DNA from 4 places in the Blautia sp. 2227st1_G12_2227SCRN_220401 genome. Region 3 is predicted to be linked to each of the others. Evidence: riboswitches for the same ligand, from Rfam matches in the RefSeq annotation. Region 3 holds a riboswitch; each other region holds the start of a gene.
The links. A riboswitch is a leader RNA that binds a small molecule or an ion and turns the genes downstream of it on or off. The one in region 3 is predicted to bind cobalamin.

Region 1: linked by a shared signal. The riboswitch ahead of nikB (nickel ABC transporter permease) and the one ahead of ABCM67_RS08535 (ABC transporter permease) in region 3 are both predicted to bind cobalamin.
Region 2: linked by a shared signal. The riboswitch ahead of ABCM67_RS03605 (cysteine-rich small domain-containing protein) and the one ahead of ABCM67_RS08535 (ABC transporter permease) in region 3 are both predicted to bind cobalamin.
Region 4: linked by a shared signal. The riboswitch ahead of ABCM67_RS03670 (sirohydrochlorin cobaltochelatase) and the one ahead of ABCM67_RS08535 (ABC transporter permease) in region 3 are both predicted to bind cobalamin.

Annotation. Positions count from the first base shown of each region.
Region 1 is NZ_JBCLNI010000001.1:197,765-201,162, forward strand. Features, by position in the region: gene nikB (nickel ABC transporter permease) at 1-860, opposite strand, end outside; cobalamin riboswitch at 1,044-1,233, opposite strand; gene ABCM67_RS01000 (M14 family metallopeptidase) at 1,518-2,477, opposite strand; gene hisIE (bifunctional phosphoribosyl-AMP cyclohydrolase/phosphoribosyl-ATP diphosphatase HisIE) at 2,649-3,398, opposite strand, start outside.
Region 2 is NZ_JBCLNI010000005.1:23,308-26,705, reverse strand. Features, by position in the region: gene ABCM67_RS03610 (C40 family peptidase) at 1-1,037, shown strand, start outside; cobalamin riboswitch at 1,269-1,439, shown strand; gene ABCM67_RS03605 (cysteine-rich small domain-containing protein) at 1,704-1,991, shown strand; gene ABCM67_RS03600 (phosphatase) at 2,098-2,814, opposite strand; gene ABCM67_RS03595 (glycyl radical protein) at 3,169-3,398, shown strand, end outside.
Region 3 is NZ_JBCLNI010000013.1:60,382-63,779, reverse strand. Features, by position in the region: gene nikC (nickel transporter permease) at 1-559, opposite strand, end outside; gene ABCM67_RS08535 (ABC transporter permease) at 575-1,504, opposite strand; cobalamin riboswitch at 1,640-1,814, opposite strand; gene ABCM67_RS08530 (MATE family efflux transporter) at 1,962-3,320, opposite strand.
Region 4 is NZ_JBCLNI010000005.1:40,531-43,928, reverse strand. Features, by position in the region: gene ABCM67_RS03680 (DNA internalization-related competence protein ComEC/Rec2) at 1-251, shown strand, start outside; gene ABCM67_RS03675 (FAD-dependent protein) at 341-1,720, shown strand; cobalamin riboswitch at 2,040-2,215, shown strand; gene ABCM67_RS03670 (sirohydrochlorin cobaltochelatase) at 2,377-3,398, shown strand, end outside.

The DNA of each region.
Region 1 (3,398 bases), on a different contig from region 3:
GCGATCCAGAGTACATAGCCCTGTACAAGAGGATAGTCACGACAGGAAATTGCTTTTACTGCCATATTTCCCATTCCGGGCCAGTTGTAAATGATCTCTACAACTGCAGTACCTCCCAGAAGACTTCCAAGGGAAAGTCCCAACAGCGTTACCAGCGGAAGCATAACATTAGGAAGGACGTGTTTCCAGAGAATGACGCTTTCCTTGATTCCACGCATTCTTGCACCTGTGACATAATCCTGATGAAGTTCCTCCAGCACTGCACTTCTTACCTGTCTGGTATATTTTGCAGACATGGCAAGTGCAAGAGTCAGCGCCGGGAGGATCATGGATTTAAAATCCGTACTGCCTCCTGCAACATTGATCCAGCGAAGCTGAACACCAAAGATGCTGAGAAGGATCAGGCCCAGCCAGAAGCTTGGAACAGATACTCCCACAAAGGTAATTCCTCTCACAAAATAATCCGGGAATTTGTTCTGATATACAGCGGCCAGGATTCCAAGCGGTATGGAAATAATGACCATCATCAGAAGTGCCAGCAACGACATCCTCAGCGTCGGCCAGAAACAGGATACCAGTTTATCTGTTACCGGCATTTTGAAAGAATAGGACTGTCCCATATCTCCTGTAACAACACCCTTCAGCCAGGAACCATACTGCACGAGAAAGGGCTGATCAAGGCCAAGCTCATGTCTTGTCTGTTCCAGAAGCTCTGGTGTAGGAAGATTACCACACTCTGTCAGCATGATCTCCGCAGGATCACCAGGTGACAGGTAGGTCAGTCCAAATGTGAAAAAGCTGATTCCAAATAATACAATGATGATCTGGAGAAATCTTTTTCCTACTTGTTTCTTTGTCACGTTTTACTCCTTTCCTCATTTGATGCGATTTTAACATTGCCGTTTTAATTTAGTTAGATAAAAGAAACTATTGGATTCTTAATATGCAGAATATGCATGGAATTTTAGAAAATTTGCACGAAAAAAGCCCGTGACGAAATACGGGCACACAAAATAAATATGCTTCCTATCTTCCGTAAGAATCATTTTAAAACAATTGCAAGCAGGTCTCCTGACTTAGGATCCTTACCCTCAGACACCTTCCCGGTCTATTTCTCACGCACTCGACCAGTGGTACTTTGTCTGAGGATTTCCCCTTACAGTGACGGGATCGTACCGGATTTACACCGGTTTCCCTATTAATCCTCTCAGAACTTACAACGGCTGATGTGAAAATCAGCAAATGCTGTCAAATTACTGAAACATTATATGATAAAACTATAGTTTATGTCTATGGAAAAATGTTATATTTTTAGAAAACTCATAAATTTTGTTAAAGATGCTTGAATTGTATATATCCCCCATGGGGGATTTGACAATTGGATTTATCTGATCTGCTAAAAAAACACGGATTTTACCTCGCTATTTTTACAAATAGAATAGCAAATGGTAAAACCCGGTTTTCTTACTGTTTCAATATGATTTCAGACAGAAGCGTTCTGAAAAGGTTGTTTACTATCAGGTCAGAGTCTCCGTGATCGCTGCATATGCGATCATTGGTCCGTCTTCAATAATGTTCAGACTGGCTGTCTGATAAAGTACGACTCCGTTTTCAGTTGCAATAGATGTGTAAAGTAAATTTCCATAGTAATCTCTCAGTTCACCCAATTCTTCTCCCTTAAAGAAGTACTCTCCAGGCTTCTTGGATGGATACCAGCATCCGGTATACGGCGCATATTCATAGACTACATTTTCAAGAAGCATCTGACGGTAATGCTTCAGACCATGACATTTCTTTCCCTGGAGATGAAAAACAAGGTGACGGACGTCTCTTTTATCCTGTTCTACTTCCTCCCAGGTCCAGTAGCTGTGTCCGCCTCTTTCGATGAGAATACTTGGAATTCCAAGAGAAGAAGCATAATTGTAGGCGCCACCTGTGGCGGTTGTGGAACGGACCACATATTTTACGCCGATATGCCGTGCCATATGTAATGATTTCTCTGCTGTCTTTTCATCTACAACCCCTACATAATAAACATAGGGATGAAGCTGTTCGAACCCATCTCCGCTATGCAGGTCGATATAATAATCTGCTATGGAAAAAAGCTTTGTCACTATAGCATAGGCAATACGATCTGCAGCTGTTCCCTCAGGATCTCCGGGGAAAACGCGGTTCAGGTTCTTGCCATCCTCATAGACCAGACTCATGGTGCGATGCTCAAAGCCACTGACATTGACCAGTGGAACGATGATCACATTTCCCTTTAGTTCTTCCGGTTGAAATTCTTTTGCAAGTTCCATTGCCGCCTGGATTCCTACATACTCCGCACTGTGTATTCCCGCTGTGATCAGTATCGTCGGTCCGTCTTTCACTCCGCATATCACAGTTGCCGGCATTGCTATGCCGTATCCTGTGATCTTAATTTTCCCCTGTGCCTTCTCTCCTTTTTCAATCACCCAGTCATCAATTTTGATCATTGGTTGTTTCCCTTTTCCTTTTTTATATTTCCGCACTTTTGACGATAAGTATATCATGCCTAACCGAAATTGTACATATTCTTTTAAGATTCCGGGAAAACAGAAAAAAGCTTTCGTAACCGTTCATTCTGATCCGACGTACAAAAGCTTTTTTCCTGAATGATATATAATTTATCTTTTTACCAATTCTTTGGTGATTTCTTCCCAGCTGACTCCTTTTTCCACCATAAGTACCATCATATGATAAAGAAAATCTGAAATTTCGTATTTAATCTCTTCTTTATCTGGATTTTTGGCTGCAATGACGATCTCTGTGCATTCTTCACCGACTTTTTTCAAAATCTTGTCAATTCCCTTATCAAAAAGATAATTGGTATAGGAACCTTCCTTTGGATGTTCTTTTCGGTCAGTGATCACATCATACACATTCTGGAACACGTGAAGTGGGTTGGTATCATCGTACTCTTTTTTCAGCAGCGGTTTGAAGAAACAGGTACGGTTTCCTGTATGGCAGGCTGCGCCAATCTGCTCCACTTTGGCAAGGATCGTATCATTATCACAGTCAATAGTAAGAGACTTTACATACTGTACGTGTCCGGATGTCAGACCTTTGGTCCAGAGCTCATTCCGGCTGCGACTCCAGTATGTCATTTTTCCAAGCTTCAATGTTGTGTTAAAAGCAAGCTCATTCATATAGGCCAGCATCAGTACTTCATCCGTCCGGTAATCCTGGACAATAACCGGAACCATTCCGTCACTGTTTAATTTAAAGTCCGACCATGCAATATTACTTTTATATGTGTTTACCGGAATTCCGGCTTCTTCGCAGGTTTCCTTAAATGTATGCAGATCATTTTCAAGACTGCTTACATAAGCACCGCAAAGTCCGGACACAGCTGGTTCTCCTAAAAGCTCCAGAAC
Region 2 (3,398 bases), on a different contig from region 3:
TTCTTACAAGAGCAGAGTACACACAGAAGACTTATGAGCAGGACCGTAAGAGTCTTGAAAAATATTCCAATACGATCCAGCAGGTGGCAAACCTGGAGGCACAGTACACACAGGAGAAGGCAGAGCTGGAGGGAATGAAGCAGGAATATGAGGCAGAGTCCCAGAACCTGCAGGCACAGCTGGATGAGAAGCGTGCCACATCCGCAGATTATGATAATGAGATCGCCTACGCACAGCAGCAGGCTACAGATTATGCAAACCTTCTTGCAGAGCAGACTGCAGAGCTTCAGAGATTAGAGGCTGAGCGTATTGCAGCAGAGGAAGAGGCAAGACGTCAGGCCGAGGCTGAAGCAGCAGCGAGAGCACAGGCTGAGGCAGAAGAGGAAGCAAGACGCCAGGCAGAGCAGGAAGCACAGCAGGATGAGGCAGACGAGAGCGAAGACGGACAGTACGATGAGGACGGCGACGTGATCGAGAATGCAGATGAGGATACTGCAGAAGATGACACCGAGGATGTGGATGAAGATGCAGACAATGGTGAGAATGATGATGCGTCCGAGGATACTGAGAATACAGAGGATAATGCAGACGCAGATTACGATAACAGCACAGACGCATCTGAAGAAAGTGCAGAGGACACATCTAATGCAGAGGATACATCTTCAGACAGTGACAGTTCTTCTTACAGTAGCGGTTCCGGATCTTCTGTTGTGAATTATGCTACACAGTTTGTGGGAAATCCTTACGTATGGGGTGGAACAAGCCTTACCAATGGTGCAGACTGCTCCGGATTTGTACAGAGTGTCTATGCGAACTTCGGAGTCAGCCTTCCGAGAACCTCCTATGAGCAGCAGAATGCAGGTACAGAAGTATCCTACGCAGATGCACAGCCGGGAGATCTGATCTGCTATGGCGGACACGTGGCTATTTACATGGGTAATGGCCAGATCGTTCATGCATCGAACTCTCAGGACGGGATCAAGATCAGCAATGATGCTACATACAGAACAATTGTATCTGTAAGACGTCTTGTATAATAAGAACGTACAACAGAAAATAAAAATACAGCAGCCCGACAGTAGTTTGTCGGGCTGTTTTTGACGTCGGAAAAAATATTGAAAACCCATGGAACGGATTGAACAGCAATAAAATATGCTCAAAAATGTATAAATATTGAAAACAGTATTGACATATAATTAACAGGATGTTATTATAATGTCAGTATAATTCCATATTGAACATAGCAAGTGCTGAGGATAGCTGACAGTTATATATTGATTATCAGAAGTCCACAGAAAAGGGAATCAGGTGTGAAACCTGAGCGATCCGGTCACTGTAACGGAGGAGCGAATCTCATAGTCCATTGTACGTATGTATGAGAAGGAGAGAGGAGCCATGATCCCGGAGCCAGGAAACCTGCTTGTTATGGCGAGGTTAAACTTCCGTGTAAAGTGTAACAACCATTTCAGGGACTCCGCACCCCTGGGACGTTGTCTACTTTTTTACGAGAGTAGGCATTTTTTTATGGAATGCGCCTGTTCATATGAATTATACATGATTAAATGGCAGGCGATACTACTCCGGATACATTCGTTCCCTCCGCGCACTCATGAACGGATTATATTTCTACCCCGGGGTGGCATCGCTACCTCTTTTTTATAGGAAAAAATTATGTGTGGATGTCAGGAGAGGAGAAAAGAGCCATGGAGAAACCATACTGGGAAGGCAAAGAATACTCTTACTTCAGCCACAAAAACTGTGAGTATTTTCCGTGCCATAAAGGGGCAGATCCGGAGAACTTCAATTGTCTGTTCTGCTATTGTCCTTTATATGCACTGGGAGATAAATGTGGTGGTAATTTCCGCTTTACGGAAAGCGGGATCAAAGACTGCACCGAATGCAAGCTTCCTCACAGAAGAGAAAATTTCGGATATGTTACAGGTAAATATAGCGAGCTTGCGGAAATTGTACGGAAGCAGCGGGAAAAATAAAAAACAGGCCAGTTCAGATACAGGGAAATATATATTCCTGTGTTTGAACTGGCCTGTTTTGTTTGAGGGGACAATATCTGTTATCTGTCGGAAAAGATACAGAAGATCATTCTCTGGTTTGGAGAAAAACCTTGAGTCTGGGAATCTGGTTGTTGAGGATCAGCTGTTCCGGAAACATGGCCTGATGAACAAACTCAGCAGCACAGGTAAAATCTCCGATATGCTCCGGGCCATGGCTGTCACTGGAAAGAAGCAGCGGCAGATCATATTTGCGGCAGCATCGAAGGATCTCGAAACAGTTTTCTCTTGTGTCGCCACGATAGCCATAAGGTGCAAGAGAAGCTTCGTTGATCTCAAAGATCGTGCCGGTTTCCCTGGCAGCCCTTGCAAGCGCATCATAATTAACCGGGTAATGAGTGTTATCACTATGTCCGAGGATCTTTACACAGGGGTTTTTCATTACATTGATAAAAGCTTCTGTGTTTTCGGCTCTGGTACCGCAGCGGTAATTCCAGGCATGCATGCTGGCAATGGCGTAATCAAGTTTACATAATAATTCCTGATCTAAATCTACCGTTCCGCTGCGGTCAAGGATATTCAGTTCAATTCCGTAGAGTAATTCTACACCGAAATGTTTTTTGGGAGAATAGGTAAGGCTGCGGAAATAGGAGGAAGTTCCGGCTGCCAGAGTGCCGGGACCGTGATCAGTGATCCCGAGAAGCCGGAGACCTTTCTCGGCAGCTGCGCGTGCCATGTTTGTGATGGTACATTCCGTGCCGTGACCACTGGCGATGGAGTGGGTATGCATATCAGAAAGATACATAAAAATACACCTCTTTTACTGTTTGAGAACATGTGACAGAGCGGAATACGAATGTCCGCTTTGCATAAATTTTTTCTGAAAAACAAAGGAATTCCTATATAAATCCAAGTATGGCAGAGCAGAAAAACAAAGTCAATAGAGAAAAACATAAAAATACAAAAAACAAATAAAATCAACAGGGCGCAACCGATAAAAACCACAAAAACAGCTAGAAACACATGTTGGATTTCGTTGACATCGAAGTAGGGGTAAGGTATAATAAAACTACATGAGCACATAGCCGGACAGGAGCGGTTCTGGAAGCGTAGAGGCAGACAGATCACCAGAAACAACCGGTTATGAGAAAGGAGAATCATGGAGAAATTTCATATAGCAGATGTTCCGAAAACAGACAGGATCACACATCTTGTAGATAATCTTTATGCAAAGATGCCGGTGATCGAATCTGCCAGAGCAAAACTGATCACAGAGTCTTACAAAGCAACAGAAGACGAGCCGATCATCACCCGCAGAGCCAAGGCATTTGCCCACATCCTGCACAACATTCCGATCATCATCCGTGATGAGGAGCTGATCGTCGGAAG
Region 3 (3,398 bases):
TTAGTGCGGTCATATAATTTTTATTTTTTTCCTGAAGTGTCAATGCTCGGGCAAGCCTTGCATATTCTGCCCAGGATACGACCGATAAGGACAGGATCAGATGAGCGCCGCTGGCTCCTACGGTTCCTGCAATGGCAAGTGCCACAATAAAGACCGGCATAGCCATAAATACATCAATAATCCTCATAATTATGGAATCGATTTTTCCACCTACATATCCGGCAAACAGTCCGATCGGCACCCCGACACATACAGTGATCAGAAGCACCGTAAAGCTATAGCTCAGTGAATACCGGCTACCCCAGAGAAGTCTTGATAAAATACATCGTCCCAGCTGATCAGTACCTAAAGGATATGCCGCCGACGGATTCTTTAATTTTATCGAAACATCCACAAGCAGTGGATCATGCGGCGCTAATACAGGTGCAAAAATAGCTGCCAATGCAAAAATTATGACCACCATCAATCCTATTTTTGTTTTCGGTGACCGGAATACCTGTTTCCAGTACAGATTCTGGATCATGCTTTTTTCTGTTTTCTGCTTTCTTCTGCTTCCCATTCTATGATCTCTCCTTTACTTTAACTGGATTCGCCGGTCAATCGCAGAATAGGCGATATCCACAAGAAAATTTAATACTACAATGCCAACAGCCAGAATAAAGATAAAACATTGCAGCACCGGAGTGTCTTTTGAGATCACGGATTTCAATGCCAGATTTCCGATTCCCTGAATTGAAAAAATACTTTCTATCACAGCTGAGCCACAGAAAAAACCGATCACAATTGATACCAGACGTGTCAGCACAGGAATCAGGATATTTTTCAGACCATGACGCAAAATTACATTTACAGATGACAATCCCTTAGCTCTGCTGGCACGTATGTAATCCTGCTTCAGCACCTGTATCATATTGGTACGGATCAATCTCGTCATAATTCCAAAGAAACTGATATCCATGGCAAATGCCGCAAGAATCGGGATGCCTCCGGCATCTCCTCCGATCACGGAAATCACTTTTAGCTTTACTCCAAATATATAGAGCAGCATCAGACCGATCCAGAAAGACGGCATAGATACACTGAGGGACGACAAAATGCGAATGACTTTATCCAGAACTCTGTTTTCATAAATTGCCGACAAAATTCCAAGAGGGACTGACACGATCATCAACAATAAAAACGAAGTAACTGCCAGTTTAAATGTCTGTGGAAAATATCTTTTTAATTCCTCAAAAGCCGGTTTTCTGGTAGAATATGATTTTCCAAAATCGCCATGAAGTGCCTGATCCAGCCATTTCCCGTATTGTACCAGCACCGGCTGATCCAGTCCTTCCTCATGCCGTACTTCTTCTACCTGCTCCGGTGACGGATGCTCATATTTTTTCTCCGCCAGCACTCTGGCCGCATCACCTGCCGATATAAAACTCAGCATAAAAATAATAAATGTAACCGCCAGCACTACCGGAATCATAAATATAAAACGCTTTGCAATTACTTTTCCCATTTTCATTTCTCCTCATTTTTCATCTGTTTATTCGGTTAAAATAAAAAAAGCTGATATGATCCAGCATCATATCAGCACAAAAAACAAACCTCTACCTCAGGCAGAGCTTATTCCTTCTGTATCCCATCCGAATCAGAATTCTTCTGTCAAAAAGGCAAGTCTCCTGACTCCAGTTCTTCCTACTTACCATCTTCCCGGATCTCTCCAGTGATATTTTGGTTTTCGTCCCTGTCACAGTAGCGGTGGCTGTTCTGGCATTTCACCAGATTCCTTATTAAGTACTTTGTACACCCTTCTGACTATTCAATTTTCATAGTTGCAATGAATAAATATTATAATATCATACTTTTCTTTTTATATAAATAGTTTTTTGTCAAATATAAAATATCTGAACATTTCATAGTGAAACCCGGATATTTTCTGCCTGTATTATTATAGATCCCTTAAGTAAATAACATTATGTATGAACGGTGACTTCTTTATATTTCCGTATAATGATCATATAACTTACGAATAATAAAACAGCTGCACTGCTCCATGCACAGATCTCTGCATAGTATATTCCATCTTCACCGATCAGTTTTGGCAGCAGCAGCGCAACACTGACACGCATTATAAATTCTGCAATGCCGCTGGCAAGCGGAATCAAAGTATTACCCAGGCCCTGGATAGCGGAACGATACACATACAGCAGATACAGCACCCACAAAAAGACAGCCATGATAAACAAATACTTATATGCTATATCCAATACCTGTCGGGTCTGATCCGGTTCACCGGATACAAACAGGGACAGTACATTACGTCCAAACAGTACCATCATGCCGGAAATGAAAGCCGAAGTGAGCACTGCCATATAAGTGCCGCTGCGCACGCCTTTTCGAATCCTCTGATATTTCTTTGCACCAAGATTCTGGCCTACATAGGTTGTAATAGCATATCCATATGAAACGGCAGCCATCTCCAAAACCCCATACAGCTTGTTCGATGCCGTAAATCCCGCCACAAACAGAAAACCAAATCCATTGATCACATACTGTACCACAAGTCCTCCCACGGAGATGATCACATTCTGTATCGCAAGAGGAACCGCCAGTTCCAAAAGCCGCAGGCTCATAGAGGGCTGCCTGTAAAAGTCCTTCTTTTCCAGGCGGATATCCGGGATTTTACGTAATACGATCAAACAGTACAAGGCTGAAAATCCCTGTGCGATAACGGTTGCCACTGCTGCTCCGGCTATACCCCAGCCAAAAACCGCCACAAATAACAGATCCAGTCCCACATTGATCACTGCTGCCACTGTCATTGCGATCAACGGAGATCTGCTGTTTCCAAGTGCCCGAAGGATCGCTGCAAATATATTATAAGCAGCTATGATCGGGATTCCTGCAAAGATCAGCCGCAAATATAGCATTGTCAGATCAATGACATTATCCGGTGTCTGTAAAAATAAAAGAACATGATAAACTGTACCTTCACTTACTGCGAGTACGACCACAGACAGTAATGCTGTCATGATATAGCTTTTCGCTACTGCACATTTCAGATTTTCCTTTTCCCTTGCTCCATAATACTGAGATACAAGAATAGAAAAACCCTGTGTGATACCTGTCATGATCCCCAACACCAGCCATACCAGCCAATCACCGGCACCTACTGCCGCCAGTGCCTTAACTCCTACCACTTGTCCGACGATCATGGTGTCTGCCATTGTATAAAACTGCTGAAAAATATTTCCAAGCATCATCGGTATGGCAAAAGTTATGATCAGTTTTCCGGGAGATCCGGCAGTCATATCTTTTTCATTGGTTCCCATAAGAGTCTCCTTTTCTTTTCATCCTTGACCGCTATTTTACAAGGGACTCTTACGAAACACAAGCCTATTTTTTCACAA
Region 4 (3,398 bases), on a different contig from region 3:
TTGACTGTCTGAAGGTGGGACATCACGGTTCCCGTTATTCTACCACAGAAGCATTTCTTGAGAAAATAAAGCCGGAAGTGGCGATCATTTCCTGTTCGCTCACTAATACCTACGGACATCCGTCACCGGAAACCGTAGAGCGGCTTAAAGCGGCCGGAAGTCAGGTGGAATACACCATGAAAAACGGTGCTATTACCGTGGAAACAGATGGAAAAAAGCTTAAGATCGGAAGGTTCCGAAAAAACAGGTGACTTTTGAACACACTTGTTGTAGAATAGACAGGGTTTATGCAAAAACAAAGTACTGAAAATGTGCAATACAAGATAAGGAGTTTTTATTTATGAAATATGATGTACTGATCGTAGGAGCAGGTCCCGGTGGAATCTTTGCGGCCTATGAACTGATGAATAATGATCCGGAGAAAAAGATCGCGGTTTTTGAAGCTGGTCATCCTCTGGAAAAAAGAAAATGTCCCATCGACGGAAAGAAAGTAAAATCCTGTATCCACTGCAAAACCTGTGCGATCATGAAGGGATTTGGCGGTGCAGGCGCTTTCTCCGACGGAAAATATAATATCACCAATCAGTTTGGCGGAACTCTGTACCAGCATATCGGCAAGGATACAGCCACAGAGCTGATGGAATATGTAGATAAACTGAACCTGATGCATGGCGGTGAGGGAACCAAACTTTATTCTACCACAAACAGCGAGATCCGTAAGCTCTGCCTTCAGAACGGCCTGCATCTTTTGGATGCATCAGTCCGCCATCTGGGAACAGATATCAACTATGTGGTGCTTCAGAACCTCTATGAAAAAATGAAAGACCATGTGGACTTCTATTTTGACGCATCTGTTGACAAAGTAGAAAAAACTGAAGACGGTTATGCAGTTTTTGTAGGAGATGAGCGTTACGAGGGAACTTACTGTATCATCTCCGCAGGACGAAGCGGAAGTAAATGGATGGAGACGGTATGTACAGAGCTTAAGATCCCGACTCTTTCCAACCGTGTGGACATTGGAGTCCGTGTGGAGCTTCCGGCAGAGGTTTTCAGCCGTCTGACAGATGAGCTTTATGAGAGCAAGATCGTTTACAGAACTGAGAAGTTTGAGGATATGGTCCGTACCTTCTGCATGAACCCGCGAGGTGTTGTCGTGAATGAAAATACCAACGGTATCATCACAGTAAACGGTCACAGCTACGAAGATCCGGCAAAGCATACCAACAATACAAACTTTGCCCTTCTGGTATCCAAGCATTTCTCAGAGCCGTTCCATGACAGCAACGGATACGGTGAGAGCATTGCAAGACTTTCCAATATGCTTGGCGGTGGTGTTATGGTACAGCGGTTTGGAGATCTGATCCGCGGAAGACGAAGCACAAAAGCCCGTATTGAGGAAAGTTTCGTAACACCTACACTTTCTGCGACACCGGGAGATTTAAGTCTTGTTATGCCGAAACGTATCCTGGATGGCATCATCGAGATGATCTATGCCCTGGACAAGATCGCACCGGGAACCGCAGATGACGATACTTTGCTTTATGGCGTGGAGGTTAAATTCTACAACATGGAGGTTGAGATCGACGAAAATCTGGAAACCTGCCACAAGGGTCTTTTTGTTATCGGAGACTGCAGCGGCGTGACACACTCTCTTTCCCATGCATCTGCCAGCGGAATCTACGTAGCCAGATACCTGGAGCAGGAGTATTTTAACAGATAAACTGCAAAGCAGTTTATCTGTTATGAGCAAGTAGCGAAGCGGATTGCGAATATCCAGTGTAAGACAGTCCTTTTCTGATATCAGGGTGATGACAGAAAGGGGCTGTTTTTTATGCAGGATGTGCATGAATATTGGAGAAAGTATTCTGATAATAACTGACAGATACAGGGAGAAAACCGGTTACTGTTCACTGGTAATATTTCGCGAGGTGTTTTTTGTGAGCGAAGATCACAGAAAACCGTGAATCGTCTGACATCAATCTTGACAAATTTATGAGTTTGTGGTAAAAGTTAAATAACCAGGTAAAAGAAAATATGTGCAAATGTTATAATGATAAGGTTGCATCCAGTCGGATGTGCAAAAGAGAATCCGGTGAGAATCCGGAACGATACCGTCACTGTGAAAGGGGAGCTGCTTTTACAACCACTGGGAGACCGGGAAGGGAAAGCAGCGTGGAACCAAGTCAGGAGAACTGCCTTATTGTGAGATTCAGGGATTCGCGGTTTACGAATCGGTATTCTCCATAACAATACAGAACTTCTTTTTATGTATTTGTATTGCGCAGAGAATCATGTGTGAGCAGGCGGCCGCAGAGAGCTGCTGCTTTTTTGTACATATCAGTATTCTGGAAATACATGAAAAGAGGACAATGAGAAATGAAAAGAAAAACAATGTTAGCTCTGATGCTCGCAGTTTCCATGACATGCTCTATGGGTGCGGCTACAACAGCAATGGCAGCAGAGGATTCTGCTACAGAAGAGAACGCTGAGGCAGCTGATACCACAGAGGCTTCTGATGCAGATCAGGAAGCAGCAGATAATGTAGCAGCTCTGATCGACAAGATCTATGTACAGGAAAGAAACGACACAACAGATGAGGACTGCAAGGCAGCCAAAGAAGCATGGGATGCTCTGACAGATGCTCAGAAAGAACTGGTAGAGGGTGAGAATGCAGATCCGGATTATTTCGGACGTGACACAGGAGATGCTTCCAAGGACGATCCGCGTAACCAGGATGAGATCGGCGAGAATGAACTTCTTGTTGTAAGCTTTGGTACTTCCTTCAATGACAGCCGTGCAGAGGATGTCAAGGGAATCGAGGATGCTCTTGCAGAAGCTTATCCGGACTGGTCTGTAAGAAGAGCATTTACAGCACAGATCATCATCAACCATGTAGAGGCAAGAGATGATGAAGTGATCGATAACATGCAGCAGGCTCTTGACCGTGCAGTAGAGAATGGTGTTAAGAATCTGGTTGTACAGCCTACCCATCTGATGCATGGTGCTGAGTACGATGAGATGACAGAAGCGATCAATGGCTATAAAGATAAATTCGAGTCTGTAGCTATCGCAGAGCCAATGCTCGGTGAGGTTGGAGACGATGCAACTGTGATCAATGATGACAAGAAAGCCGTTGCTCAGGCAATCACAGATACGGCTTGCAAAGAGGCCGGATTTGACAGCATGGATGCAGCAGCTGAGGCTGGCACAGCATTCGTATTCATGGGACATGGAACATCTCATACAGCTAACGTTACATACGATCAGATGCAGACACAGATGGAAAACCTTGGATTGAAGAACGCATTCATCGGTACTGTAGAGGGTAAGCCGGAAGATACAGCCTGCGACAAGGTTATCGAGAAGGTAAAAGAAGCAGGATACAAGAACGTTGTTCT